Regions from separate parts of the Streptomyces sp. NPDC001406 genome, predicted to be linked through region 1. Evidence: riboswitches for the same ligand, from Rfam matches in the RefSeq annotation. Region 1 holds a riboswitch; the other holds the start of a gene.
The links. A riboswitch is a leader RNA that binds a small molecule or an ion and turns the genes downstream of it on or off. The one in region 1 is predicted to bind cyclic di-AMP.
Positions count from the first base shown of each region.

Region 1 (7,051 bases):
GGCACGCCGTCGATCTCCTTCAACTCGTCCGGGAAGGCCTTGTTCACGGCGTGCAGGCGGCCGGTGAACCCGGCGTCCCGGATGTTGCCAAGGACACCGCGGCCCACCCCGCCGGGCGTGCGTCCGACGCCGACGACCGCGACGGAGCCGGGCGCGAGGAGCCGCCGTACGGACCGCGCCTCCGCGCGCTGCTCCCGCGCGCGCTGCACGGCGAGCGAGCGGTCGGTGGGTTCGAGGTCGAACTCCAGGCGTACGACGCCGTCCTCGAAGCTGCGTTTCTGGGTGTAGCCGGCGTCCGTGAACACCTTGATCATCTTGGTGTTGGCGGGCAGCACCTCGGCGGCGAACCGGCGGATGCCGCGCTCGCGCGCGACGGCCGCGATGTGTTCGAGGAGGGCGGAGGCGACCCCGCGCCCCTGGTGCGCGTCCTGCACGAGGAAGGCGACCTCGGCCTCGTCGGCGGGGGCGGAGGCGGGCATGCCGCCGACGCCAATGCGGTCATAGCGTACGGTTGCGATGAACTCGCCGCCGATGGTGGCCGCGAGTCCCACCCTGTCCACAAAGTCGTGGTGCGTGAAGCGGTGGACGTCCTTGGCGGACAGTCGTGGGTACGGCGCGAAGAAGCGGTAGTACTTCGACTCGTCCGAGACCTGCTCGTAGAAACTGACCAGGCGGTCGGCGTCATCAACGGTGATGGGCCTGATGCGCGCGGTACCCCCGTCGCGCAGCACTACGTCCGCCTCCCAGTGAGTGGGGTACTCGTGCCGGTCCTGCCGGCCCGCCGAGGTCTGCATGGGCCCCAGAGTACGGCTCGCGTCGGACAACGGCGCGAGGCAGTCTGTGGAGGACGGAAGTCGGATCGAGGCCGAGGTCCGACGTCATCTCCGGAGCGGAGCACAGGCCCGCTCCGGGCATGCTTCACGATATGGGAAACTGGTCTAGACAACCCTGAACAGTGAAGGGCAGCATCACATGGCTGAGCGCCGCGTCAACGTCGGCTGGGCCGAGGGCCTCCACGCCCGCCCCGCCTCCATCTTCGTCCGGGCCGCCACGGCCTCCGGCATCCCCGTGACGATCGCCAAGGCCGACGGCAACCCCGTCAACGCGGCCTCCATGCTGGCCGTCCTCGGGCTGGGCGCCCAGGGCGGCGAGGAGATCGTCCTCGCCTCCGACGCCGAGGGTGCGGACGCCGCCCTCGACCGTCTCGCGAAGCTCGTCGCCGAGGGCCTGGAGGAACTGCCCGAGACCGTCTGAGCCACCGCGCCGAACGCCGGAGCCGCGTCAGCCCTTTCGGGCGGCGCGGCTTCGCCGTATTCTCATGGAAATTCCGGGCGCGCGGAAATCAGGGCAGCGGAAATGCACCTCCGCCGAATATACCTTCTTTGTATACGGCGCCCGTGTTAATGCCGCAGGCCCGACATGTTTACGGCATGTTGCGAAGTCCTCACACGGTCCGGACGGTCCCCGCCGCCGGGAAAGCGCAATCGGTGCGCGGATGTCGCGCGCTCGGTGTGCAGCGCAGTGATCGCCCGTGCGCGCTCGCCGTCGCCGCGCGCCACCGCGTCCACGATGGCGCCGTGCTCCGTCCAGGACTCCACCGGGTTGGCGGGCGCCTCCACCGTGTACATCCAAGCGATCTTGTGCCGCAGCTGGGTCAGCATCGAGGTCAGGGCGTGACTGCCGGAGGCCTGCGCGAGCGTCTCGTGGAACCAGCCGCCCAGGGAGCGCAGATCCTCGCTGTTGCCCCGCCTGGCCCGCTCCTGGCCCAGCCTCACCAGGCCGCGCAGCACCTTGAGATGGGCCTCGGTGCGCCGCTGCGCGGCCCGGGACGCGCCGAGCGGCTCCAGCAGCATGCGCATCTCCAGCAGGTCGGCGGCCTCCTGCTCGGTCGGTTCGGCGACGCACGCGCCCGCGTGCCGCCGGGTCACCACGAAGCCCTCGGCCTCCAGGGTGCGCAGCGCCTCGCGGACGGGGACGCGCGAGACGCCGTAGCGGCGCGCGAGGAGTTCCTCGGTGAGCCGGCCGCCGCGCTCGTAGACACCGGCGACGATGTCGTCCCTGATCGCCGTGCATACCGAGCTCGCCGGAATACGCATGACCGACCTCCGCTTTAATCCCCGTGAAACGTCGCCGATTGACGTGTGTTCCGTGACTCTATTGCAATCAACGGGAATTTCCGATGGCGAGCCGGAATCCATGGATATTTTTTGGACAGCGGGGCGGCCGAAACGGCGAAAGCCCCGGCTCGGGGAGCCGGGGCTTCGGGAAGCGGTGCGCGGTGCCGTCAGACGTTCACGCCGTGCTTGCGGAGGTAGGCGACGGGGTCGACGTCCGAGCCGTACTCCGGGGTCGTCCGGGCCTCGAAGTGGAGGTGCGGCCCGGTGACGTTGCCGGTCGCGCCGGAGAGGCCTATCTGCTGGCCGGGGAGGACCTTCTGGCCCACGGAGACGCCGATGGACGACAGATGGCCGTACTGGGTGTACATGCCGTCCGCCATCCGGATCACGATCTGGTTGCCGTACGACCCGCCCCAGCCGGTCGACACGACCGTGCCGGAGCCCACCGCGTGCACGGTGGTGCCGCTGGAGGCGTGGAAGTCGATGCCGGTGTGGGAGCCGGAGGACCACAGGGATCCGCCGGTCTTGTAGCCGGTGGAGACATACGAGTTCGCGATCGGGGCCACGAACGCGTTGAGCCGCTTGCGCTCGGCCTCGCGGGCGGCGCGCGCCTTGGCCTCGCGCTCCTTCTCCGCCAGGGCGACGGCCTTCTTGCGCGCGGCCTCCTCGGCCGCCTTCTGCTCGGCGGCCTGCTCCTGGGCCGCGGCCTGGGCATCGATCTGCTCGGCGACCGAGTCGCCCATGGTGATGACCGGCGTGAGACCGGTGTCTGCGGGGGCGGGCTCGGCGGCGAGGGCCGGAGAGGCCGCGAGGGTGCCGACGGCACCGGTGGTGGCGAGGGCCGCGACGCCCGCCGCGCGGGCGGTGGTGCGGCGCATCCGGCCGGGACGGCGGTGCTTCCCGGTGGCGCTGGTGAACGCCATGTAGTGGCTGGTCCTTTCCTTCCCTCTCGCCTACCGGGTTAGCTGACGGGTTCGGAGCAGGAAGGTCTCCTACGGACCCCCTCGCGGCACGCGCGGGTGTCCGATTCACCCCAGGGACTGCGTGGGTCCCCGGCTCCCCTGGCTCGCGCCGTACGGGGACTCGGCGATGACTGTCCGGTGCCGCGGGTGCGGCGCACTGCCCGACGAACAGCCTGGACGACGCTATGCGGGCGGTCTTTCGATCCCCAAACCGAAGCCGGATTTTGTAGCGCATCCCACAGGGCAGACAGGCAACCTCCGCCCCAATTCGGACATCTTGGAGAAACGTTCGTGGGTCCTGACGGCCCGTCGGCCGACAGGACCCACGCGCGCGTGCCTCTACTCGGCCGGGACGACGGTGACTTCGCCGATGCCGAGAGCCTCGACCGGCTCCTTGATCTGGGCGGCGTCACCCACCAGGACCGTCACCAGACGGTCCACCGGGAAGGCGTTGACCACCGCGGCGGTGGCCTCCACGGTGCCGGTGGCGGCGAGCTGCCGGTACAGCGTCGCCTGGTAGTCGTCCGGCAGAAACTGCTCGACCTGGTCGGCCAGCGTGCTCGCCACGGCCGCCGCTGTCTCGTACTTCAGCGGCGCGACCCCCACGAGGTTCTGCACGGCGACGTCGCGCTCGGCGTCGGTGAGGCCCTCCCCGGCGAGCTTGCGCAGCACCGCCCACAGGTCCTGCAGCGCGGGACCGGTGTTCGGCGTGTCCACGGAGCCGCTGATGGCGAGCAGCGAGGCGCCCGTGCCGTCCGGGGCGGACCTGAGGACCTGCCCGAACGAGCGCACACCGTAGGTGTAGCCCTTCTCCTCGCGCAGGACGCGGTCCAGGCGGGAGGTGAGGGTGCCGCCGAGGCAGTACGTGCCGAGCACCTGGGCGGCCCACACGCGGTCGTGCCGGTCCGCGCCGACCCGGCCGATGAGCAACTGCGTCTGGACGGCTCCGGGGCGGTCCACGATGACGACCCGGCCGGTGTCGTCGGCGGTCACCGGCGGCACGGGCCGCGGCTGCGCCGAGGAGCCGTTCCACTCGCCCAGGGTCTCGCCGAGCAGCGCGTCCAGGTCGATGCCGGTGAGGTCGCCGACGACCACGGCGGTGGCCGTGGCGGGCCGCACGTGCCGGTCGTAGAAGCCGCGGACGGCCGCCGCGTCGATCTTCTCGACCGTCTCCTCGGTGCCCTGGCGCGGGCGCGACATGCGCGCGGTCGCCGGGAACAGCTCCTTCGAGAGCTCCTTGGCGGCACGACGGGAGGGGTTCGCCAGCTCGTGCGGGATCTCGTCGAGACGGTTGCGCACCAGCCGGTCCACCTCGCTCTCGTCGAACGCGGGTGCCCTGAGGGCGTCGGCGAGCAGGCCGAGGGCCTTGCCGAGGCGGGAGGCGGGGACCTCCAGGCTCAGCCGGACGCCCGGATGGTCGGCGTGCGCGTCCAGGGTCGCGCCGCAGCGCTCCAGCTCGGCGGCGAACTCCTCGGCGGAGTGTTTGTCGGTGCCTTCGGAGAAGGCCCGCGCCATGATCGTGGCGACACCGTCGAAACCGGCCGGCTCGGCGTCCAGCGGCGCGTCCAGGAGCACCTCGACGGCGACGACCTGCTGGCCGGGGCGGTGGCAGCGCAGAACGGTCAGGCCGTTCTCCAGCGTGCCGCGCTCGGGGGCCGGGAAGGCCCACGGCTTCGCCTCGCCCGCACGGGGCTGGGGGTGGAACTCCATCGCGGCGAGCTCGGTCACTTGGCCGCCTCCTCGTCCTCGTTCTGGTCGGCGGTGGACGCCTCCACGGTGGCTTCCGACTCCGGGTCCTCGGGGAAGTCCTCGTCCTGGGTGTGCTCCGCGGACTCGGCGGAGAGCGGCTCGTAGACGAGCACCGCGCGGTTGTCCGGGCGCAGACGGGCCTTGGCCACCTCCTGGACCTCCTCCGGCGTCACCTCCAGGACGCGCTGGACGGCGGTCAGGGCGAGCTGCGGGTCGCCGAACAGGACCGCGAACCGGCACAGTTCGTCGGCGCGGCCGGCGACCGTGCCGAGCCGGTCCAGCCACTCGCGCTCCAACTGGGCCTGGGCGCGCTCCATTTCCTCGGGGGTGGGGCCCTCCTGAGCGAAGCGGGCGAGTTCCTCGTCGATTGCGGTCTCGATGACCGGCACCTCGACGTCGCCGGAGGTCTTCACGTCCAGCCAGCCCAGGGAGGGCGCCCCGGCCAGCCGCAGCAGGCCGAACCCGGCCGCGACGGCCGTACGGTCGCGGCGCACGAGCCGGTTGTACAGGCGGGAGGACTCGCCGCCGCCCAGGACGGTGAGCGCCAGGTCGGCGGCGTCGGACGCGCGCGTGCCGTCCTGCGGGAGCCGGTAGGCGGCCATCAGCGCGCGGGCCGGGACCTCCTCCACGACGACCTCGCGCAGCTGCTCGCCGATGACCTCCGGCAGCGAGCCGTCGCGGGGCTCGGGCTTGCCGTCGTGGGAGGGGACCGAGCCGAAGTACTTCTCGATCCAGGCCAGGGTCTGCTGCGGGTCGATGTCGCCGACCACGGAGAGCACGGCGTTGTTGGGCGCGTAGTACGTCCGGAAGAACCGGCGCGCGTCCTCCAGCGTGGCCGCGTCCAGGTCGGCCATCGAGCCGATCGGCGTGTGGTGGTACGGGTGGCCCTCCGGGTAGGCGAGGGCGGTCAGCTTCTCGAAGGCGGTGCCGTACGGAACGTTGTCGTAGCGCTGCCGGCGCTCGTTCTTGACGACGTCCCGCTGGTTCTCCATGGACTCGTCGTCGAGGGCGGCCAGCAGCGAGCCCATGCGGTCGGCCTCCAGCCAGAGGGCGAGCTCCAGCTGGTGGGCGGGCATGGTCTCGAAGTAGTTGGTGCGCTCGAAGCTGGTGGTGCCGTTGAGCGAGCCGCCGGCGCCCTGCACCAGCTCGAAGTGACCGTTGCCCTTCACCTGCGCGGAGCCCTGGAACATCAGATGCTCGAAAAGGTGAGCCAGGCCGGTACGGCCCTTGACTTCGTGGCGGGAGCCGACGTCGTACCAGAGGCACACCGCCGCGACCGGGGTCAGGTGGTCCTCGGAGAGCACCACGCGCAGACCGTTGGCCAGGCGGTGCTCGGTCGCTGCCAGGCCCCCGGAGCCTGCCTCGGCCTTGGTCGTGTGACCCATGGGCATGTACGTCCCTTCGATCGCGGAAGCGGTCGTGCAACCGCTGTGTTCCTGCCGGTCCTGCCACTGTATGCAAGCGGCCGGAGCCTCGGTGAAGTTCCCGCCGGACGTACGCCCACAGCGGATCGCGTAGCCTGCCGGAGTCGTGCCGCGGGGCGGCTCCTCCGGCGCCGCGCGCCACCGGGAAGGGCCGCCTGCACCGGGTCCTGGCCCGGCTTGTCAGTACCGCGGTCCACAATGGTCCGATCAGACCCGTTCACGCTTCAGAAAGAGTGAGCCGAAGGGGTGCGTCGACACCGACGTGAGCCACCCGTAGGCGAGCGACCAGAAAAGAGGAGCCGGCAGCGATGGCCCGCCGCAGCACGAAGACCCCGCCGCCCGACGACTCGTACGAGGAGAAGATCCTCGACATCGACGTCGTGGACGAGATGCAGGGCTCCTACCTCGAATACGCGTATTCGGTCATCTACTCGCGTGCCCTGCCGGACGCCCGTGACGGCCTCAAGCCGGTGCACCGCCGGATCGTCTACCAGATGAACGAGATGGGCCTGCGCCCCGACCGCGGCTATGTGAAGTGCGCGCGTGTCGTCGGCGACGTGATGGGCAAGCTCCACCCGCACGGCGACGCGTCGATCTACGACGCCCTGGTGCGCATGGCCCAGCCGTTCTCCATGCGCGTCCCGCTGGTCGACGGGCACGGCAACTTCGGCTCGCTGGGCAACGACGACCCGCCGGCCGCCATGCGGTACACCGAGTGCCGGATGGCCGAGGCCACGAGCCTGATGACCGAGTCCATCGACGAGGACACGGTCGACTTCGCCCCCAACTACGACGGCCA
Region 1 covers NZ_JBIAWG010000002.1:121,012-128,062, reverse strand. Annotated here, with positions in the region: gene ACFY1J_RS04655 (GNAT family N-acetyltransferase) at 1-794, opposite strand, end outside; gene ACFY1J_RS04650 (HPr family phosphocarrier protein) at 973-1,254, shown strand; gene ACFY1J_RS04645 (GntR family transcriptional regulator) at 1,401-2,096, opposite strand; gene ACFY1J_RS04640 (M23 family metallopeptidase) at 2,285-3,040, opposite strand; cyclic di-AMP (ydaO/yuaA leader) riboswitch at 3,053-3,216, opposite strand; gene ACFY1J_RS04635 (M16 family metallopeptidase) at 3,419-4,807, opposite strand; gene ACFY1J_RS04630 (M16 family metallopeptidase) at 4,804-6,219, opposite strand; gene ACFY1J_RS04625 (DNA topoisomerase (ATP-hydrolyzing) subunit A) at 6,561-7,051, shown strand, end outside.

Region 2 (7,051 bases), on a different contig from region 1:
CGTGGCGGGCTCATCATGCGTGGATTGCGCACTTTGCCCGTGGAGTTCACGCCCGTCCGGTAAGTGAGGGAAGCGCGGCCTGTCGTGCCCCAAACCTGATGAATGCTCAACTCTGTGATCTTCACGTGATCTACGCGGCATTAACTTGTGACAAGTGATCGTCAGTGGATACGTTCACTAGGCAGCGCGGTACGTCGGCTTTCTGTGCCGCGCCGGTCATCGCTGTCGCACGAAAGGCTTCCGCATGCTCTCCGGGAACGGTCGTCACCGTCGCCCCCGTCAGGCTCCGGCCCTCCTCGTCGCGGCCGGAGTGACCGGCTCCGCCATCGCCATCCCGCTCCTCGGGGCCGCGAGCGCCAACGCGGCCGACGGCACCACTTGGGACAAGGTGGCCGAGTGTGAGAGCGGTGGCTCCTGGAGCGCCGACTCCGGCAACGGGTACTACGGCGGTCTGCAGATGTCGCAGGACGACTGGGACAAGTACGGCGGCCTCGCGTACGCCTCCAGCCCGGACGAGGCCAGCCGTTCGCAGCAGATAGCCGTCGCGGAGAAGATTCTCGCCGACCAGGGCACCAAGCCCTGGGCCACCTGTGCCCTGCTCTCCGGGCTCACCGCGAGCTCCGGGTCGGTCGATGTCGACACCGGTGTCTCGGCATCCGATTCACCCGGTTCCTCTGATTCTTCAGACTCCTCTGATTCGTCCGACTCATCCGATTCGCACTCGGAGTCGGACTCCTCGGGGAAGGCTTCCCCCTCGGCGAACGCCGACAAGGAGAACGGGGCGAAGGGCAAGGGTGAGGGTAAGAGCGAGGGCAAGGGTGAAGATTCCGCCCAGTCGGACAAGTCGGAATCCGAAGGCTCGGGCAACTCGCAGGGGAGCGGTGGCGCGCCCACGGAAGTTCCCAAAACGGATGACTCTGACAACTCGTGGCAAAGCGGGGGATCTTGGAGTCTGGTCGACACCGGCGCGATCGGGGGCGGCCGTCATCGCGGGGGCAATGCGGACGAAAGCGCAGCAAGCGGGCAGGGCTCGGCCTCGGCGGGTCGTCACGCCTCGCGCACCTACACGGTTCGCGACGGCGACACTCTCGCGTCCATCGCCGACTCCCTCGACGTCGACGGCGGATGGCGTGCGCTCTATGCCGCCAACAAGGCCGCAATCGGCACCGACCCGAACGACATCACCCCCGGTCAGACCCTGGACGTCGCTACCGAAACCGGTGAAAAGTAGCGGGAGTTGACGTCCCGCTTTCACGCCTAATGTCCGGTTTGGTGAAAGTGTGGGATGAGTCTCAGAAGCCCTGATCGTCTTTGGAATTCCCCGGATCGCGTGTCTACGGTCGAGTCCGCTCGTCACCACGAGCCCCGGCTGTCGCAACGCCGAGTCCTGCCAGCGGCCGCACGGGAACAGTCGTCGCGTCACGCGCCGTAGGCAGGAGCGGGGGACCCAAGGTAAGTGCCGCGCCGGACAGTTGAGCCGGAGCGGCTAGGGGTGGAGCCACGCCTCCCAGCGGAGGTGTGGCCGGGCAACTCAACCGGCCCGAACCCGACAGCTCACCTCGCAGGCGTCGGTGAGGGGATCCATCCATGCTGTTTTCCGCCCAGGGCAAGCACCGTCGTCCCTCGAAGGCCAGGGTCACCCGTGCCATCGCGCTCGCCGGTGTCGCCGGCGCCGCCGTCGTCGCCCCGCTGATGGCCTCCGGCACCGCCTCGGCCGCCACCGCCTCCGAGTGGGACGCCGTCGCCAAGTGCGAGTCCGGCGGCAACTGGTCCATCAACACCGGCAACGGCTACTACGGCGGTCTGCAGTTCTCCGCCTCGACGTGGTCCGCCTACGGCGGCTCGAAGTACGCCGGCACCGCCGACAAGGCCACCAAGGCGCAGCAGATAGAGATCGCCGAGAAGGTCCTCGCCGCCCAGGGCAAGGGTGCCTGGCCGGTCTGCGGCACGGGCCTGTCCAGCGCCCCCTACAGCGGCGCCGCGGCGAGCACCGCCCCCCGGTCGACCGAGAAGCCGGCCGCCTCCCGCTCCGCCGAGCGCCCGGCCGCGGCCAAGACCGTCACCACCCCGACCGGCAAGAAGGTCAAGAAGGGCGACGGCGAGTACAAGGTCGTCAAGGGCGACACCCTCGGCTCGATCGCCCAGAAGCACAAGGTCAAGGGCGGCTGGCAGAAGCTGTTCAAGCTGAACAAGAACATCGTCCAGGACGCGGACCTCATCTACCCGGGCCAGCAGCTCCACCTGAAGTGATCCGCGGCCGGTAGCCCGGCTGCAAGAACCACAGCCGCCCCCCGTCCCCACGGTCTCCCCGCCCCGGTGCGTATTCCCCCGTACGCGCCGGGGCGGGGCTTGTTCATGGGGCGCTGTGTTCGAGCCGTTCTCCACCCCGCCTTTGTTTCGAGCCGGAACAATGGGTACGGTCGGACCCTGTCCACGGGACGGTCGGTCGGTGGCCGATGCCCCCGGGACGGTTAGGCTCTAGTCGCAAGGCACCCAGCCCCGCACTTCCAGCGTCACATCCATGAAGGAGATGCTCGTGCCGTCCATCGACGTCGTCGTAGCCCGGGAAATCCTGGACTCCCGAGGCAACCCCACGGTCGAGGTCGAGGTCGGCCTCGACGACGGCAGCACGGGTCGTGCCGCCGTTCCGTCCGGCGCCTCCACCGGCGCCTTCGAGGCCATCGAGCTCCGCGACGGCGACCCGAACCGCTACCTGGGCAAGGGCGTCGAGAAGGCCGTCCTCGCCGTGATCGAGCAGATCGGCCCGGAGCTGGTCGGCTACGACGCCACCGAGCAGCGCCTGATCGACCAGGCGATGTTCGACCTGGACGCCACCGACAACAAGGGCTCGCTCGGCGCCAACGCCATCCTCGGCGTCTCCCTCGCCGTCGCCCACGCCGCCTCCGAGGCCAGCGACCTCCCCCTCTTCCGCTACCTGGGCGGCCCGAACGCGCACCTGCTGCCGGTGCCGATGATGAACATCCTGAACGGCGGCTCGCACGCCGACTCCAACGTGGACATCCAGGAGTTCATGATCGCCCCGATCGGCGCGGAGTCCTTCTCCGAGGCGCTGCGCTGGGGCGCCGAGGTCTACCACACCCTGAAGAAGGTCCTGAAGAGCAAGGGCCTGGCCACCGGCCTGGGCGACGAGGGCGGCTTCGCCCCGAACCTCGGCTCCAACCGTGAGGCCCTCGACCTCATCCTGGAGGCCATCAAGCAGGCCGGGTACGTCCCCGGCGAGCAGATCGCGCTCGCGCTCGATGTCGCCGCGTCCGAGTTCTACAAGGACGGCAAGTACGAGTTCGAGGGCAAGTCCCGCTCGGCCGCCGAGATGACGGAGTACTACGAGGAGCTCGTGGCGGCCTACCCGCTCGTCTCCATCGAGGACCCGCTGTTCGAGGACGACTGGGCCGGCTGGAAGGTCCTGACCGACAAGCTCGGCGACAAGGTCCAGATCGTCGGCGACGACCTGTTCGTCACCAACCCGGAGCGCCTGGCCCGCGGCATCGAGGAGGGCACCGCCAACGCCCTGCTCGTGAAGGTGAACCAGATCGGTTCGCTGACCGAGACCCTGGACGCCGTCGAGATGGCCCAGCGCAACGGCTTCAAGTGCATGATGTCCCACCGCTCCGGCGAGACCGAGGACGTCACCATCGCCGACCTGGCCGTCGCCACCAACTGCGGCCAGATCAAGACCGGCGCCCCGGCCCGCTCCGAGCGCGTCGCCAAGTACAACCAGCTGCTGCGCATCGAGGAGATCCTCGACGACGCGGCGGTGTACGCCGGCCGCAGCGCCTTCCCGCGCTTCCGGGGCGGCGTGGAGATCTCCAAGGGCTGAGCCCGGTAAGGGCAAGGCTTAGCCAGTCGTACGTACGTCCCCGTACCCGGTCCCGTACCGTGTCCGGGGACGTACGCACGTATGAGGGAGGCGGGGACATGGCCGCGAAGGACCGGGACCGGTTCTCCACCGCGACCAGACTGCGACTGCTCGGCGAGCAGACGGCGGCCCGGGTCTACCGCTCCCAGACCAAGCGGCAGGCCCGCAGATCCCGGCTCACCGGCCGGGCCGCGCTGCTCGCCCTGGTGCTGTGCACGATGGTGGTGGCCCTGGCCTATCCGATGCGGCAGTACGTCTCCCAGCGCGCCGAGATCGCCAATCTGGAGCGGCAGCGGCAGCGGGCCCAGGAACGGGTCGAGCAACTGCGCGACCTCAAGGCGCGCTGGCAGGACGACTCCTTCGCCGAGCAGCAGATCCGCCGGCGGCTGCACTATGTGATGCCGGGGGAGACCGGTTACGTCGTGATCGACCCCGGTGCGGCCAAGCAGGCGCACGCTTATCTGGGGGCGGCCGACCGTCCCTGGTACGCCAACGTCTGGGACGGGGTCGACAAGTCCGACGCCTTCGACCAGTGAGCCGGCGGCGCACCGACGACGCCGGACAGTGAACCGACAGCCAGAGAAAGACAGCCTGAAGACAGTCATGGAAACGCCCCCGCCGCCCACTCCGCGCACCGAGCCCACCGACGCGGACGTCGAGGCCTTCAAGCAGCAGCTCGGGCGTCCGCCGCGCGGGCTGCGGGCGATCGCGCACCGGTGCCCCTGCGGTCAGCCGGACGTCGTGGAGACGGCTCCGCGCCTGCCCGACGGCACGCCCTTCCCCACGCTGTACTACCTGACGTGCCCGAAGGCCTCCTCCGCCATCGGCACCCTGGAGGCGAACGGCGTCATGAAGGAGATGACGGAGCGGCTACAGACGGACCCGGAGCTGGCCGCCGCCTACCGTGCCGCGCACGAGGACTACATCCGGCGCCGGGACGAGATCGAGGTGCTGACGGGCTTCCCGAGCGCCGGCGGCATGCCGGACCGGGTGAAGTGCCTGCACGTGCTGGTCGCCCACTCGCTGGCCGCCGGGCCGGGGGTGAACCCCCTCGGCGACGAGGCGCTCGCGATGCTGCCCGAGTGGTGGATGAAGGGGGCCTGTGTGACGGTCCCGAAGGAGGAGGACCAGTGACCCGGGTCGCCGCGATCGACTGCGGTACGAACTCCATCCGGCTGCTGGTCGCCGACGCGGACCCGGAGACGGGTGAACTGGTCGACCTGGACCGCCGGATGACCATCGTGCGGCTCGGCCAGGGCGTCGACCGCACCGGACGGCTCGCTCCCCAGGCGCTGGAGCGGACCTTCGCCGCCTGCCGCGAGTACGCGGCGGTCATCAAGGAGCACGGCGCCGAGCGGCTGCGGTTCGTGGCCACCTCCGCCTCCCGGGACGCCGAGAACCGCGACGAGTTCGTCCGGGGCGTCCTCGACATCCTCGGCGTCGAACCGGAGGTCATCTCGGGCGACCAGGAGGCCGAGTTCTCCTTCACCGGCGCCACGAAGGAACTCACCGGCCGCGACGACCTCACCAGGCCCTACTTGGTGGTGGACATCGGCGGCGGCTCCACCGAACTGGTCGTCGGCGACGACCACGTGGGGGCCGCGCGGTCCGTGGACGTGGGCTGTGTGCGGATGACCGAGCGTCACCTGGTGCACGAGGGCGTCGTCAGCGACCCGCCCACCGCGGAGCGGATCGCCGCCATGAGGGCCGACATCGAGGCCGCCCTCGACCTCGCCGAGGAGACGGTCCCGCTGCGCGAGGCGCACACGCTCGTCGGCCTCGCCGGCTCGGTCACGACGGTGTCGGCGATCGCGCAGGAGCTGCCGGAGTACGACTCCGCCCGCATCCACCACTCCCGCGTCTCCCACGACCGGGTCCGGGAGATCACCGAGTGGCTGCTGCGCTCCACCCATGCCGAGCGGGCCCGGATCCCGTCCATGCACCCGGGCCGGGTCGACGTGATCGGCGCCGGGGCCCTCGTACTGCTGGCGATCATGGAGCGGATCGGCGCCGAGGAGGTCGTGGTGAGCGAGCACGACATCCTCGACGGCATCGCGTGGTCGGTGGCGTAGGCCCGTCCTTGCGGGGTGGTCCGGGTCTCTTTTCTTACTGGTCAGTAGCTCTCTGCTGAGCAGTTCGCGTAGCGTATGAGCGCGTTCCGGGGGCGGTGACACACCCCTGCGGGGCGCCCTCCCGAGAAAGTTCGTGAAGTTCTTCACAAGGAATTCGGCCCTGTCGAGGGGCCGAAGGTCCTTCATTGAGCCGTACGAGGGTTCAGCGGCCCTCGGAGCGCACTTGAGAGGGCGTCACGGAGGCGCTCGGCGACGGTGTCGCCGGAGGGTCGCGCAGGGGTCTCACAGGCCCTCCGAACGGACGGAGAGGCAGCTCACGCGGCATTGACAACAGGTCGTCAGGCACAGTGGTTCCGGCTTGTCGACATGACCTGTGTCACGCGGGTCGCGGAGTGTAGCACGCACCCTCAAGAAGCTTGTGAAGGGGCGCACGAGCGGCCCCCTAGGGGCGGGTGGATACTCGATGGCATGAGCACCACGGAGCGTCCCAGGATCCTCGTAGTAGGCGGTGGGTACGTAGGCCTGTACGCAGCTCGGCGCATTCTCAAGAAGATGCGCTACGGCGAGGCGACCGTCACGGTCGTCGACCCCCGGTCGTACATGACCTACCAGCCCTTCCTGCCCGAAGCCGCCGCCGGCAACATCTCCCCTCGCCACGTCGTCGTCCCGCTGCGACGCGTGCTGCCGAAGGCGGAGGTGCTCACCGGCCGGGTCACCACCATCGACCAGGACCGCAAGGTCGCGACGGTCGCACCCTTGGTCGGCGAGGCGTACGAACTGCCCTTCGACTACCTGGTGATCGCGCTCGGCGCGGTCTCCCGCACCTTCCCGATCCCCGGCCTTGCCGAGCAGGGCATCGGCATGAAGGGCATCGAGGAGTCCATCGGCCTGCGCAACCACGTCCTCGAGCAGCTCGACAAGGCCGACTCCACGACCGACGAGGAGATCCGCCGCAAGGCGCTCACCTTCGTCTTCATCGGCGGTGGCTTCGCCGGTGCGGAGACCATCGGTGAGGTCGAGGACATGGCCCGGGACGCGGCCAAGTACTACAAGAACGTGTCCCGTGAGGACATGCGCTTCATCCTCGTCGACGCCGCCGACA
Region 2 covers NZ_JBIAWG010000010.1:330,380-337,430, forward strand. Annotated here, with positions in the region: gene ACFY1J_RS25560 (cytochrome P450) at 1-63, shown strand, start outside; gene ACFY1J_RS25565 (transglycosylase family protein) at 245-1,231, shown strand; cyclic di-AMP (ydaO/yuaA leader) riboswitch at 1,415-1,583, shown strand; gene ACFY1J_RS25570 (transglycosylase family protein) at 1,588-2,250, shown strand; gene eno (phosphopyruvate hydratase) at 2,531-3,838, shown strand; gene ACFY1J_RS25580 (septum formation initiator family protein) at 3,937-4,413, shown strand; gene ACFY1J_RS25585 (DUF501 domain-containing protein) at 4,481-5,011, shown strand; gene ACFY1J_RS25590 (exopolyphosphatase) at 5,008-5,949, shown strand; gene ACFY1J_RS25595 (NAD(P)/FAD-dependent oxidoreductase) at 6,418-7,051, shown strand, end outside.
Region 2: it holds a riboswitch for cyclic di-AMP, as region 1 does, so the genes downstream of both, ACFY1J_RS25570 (transglycosylase family protein) here and ACFY1J_RS04640 (M23 family metallopeptidase) in region 1, are expected to answer to the same signal.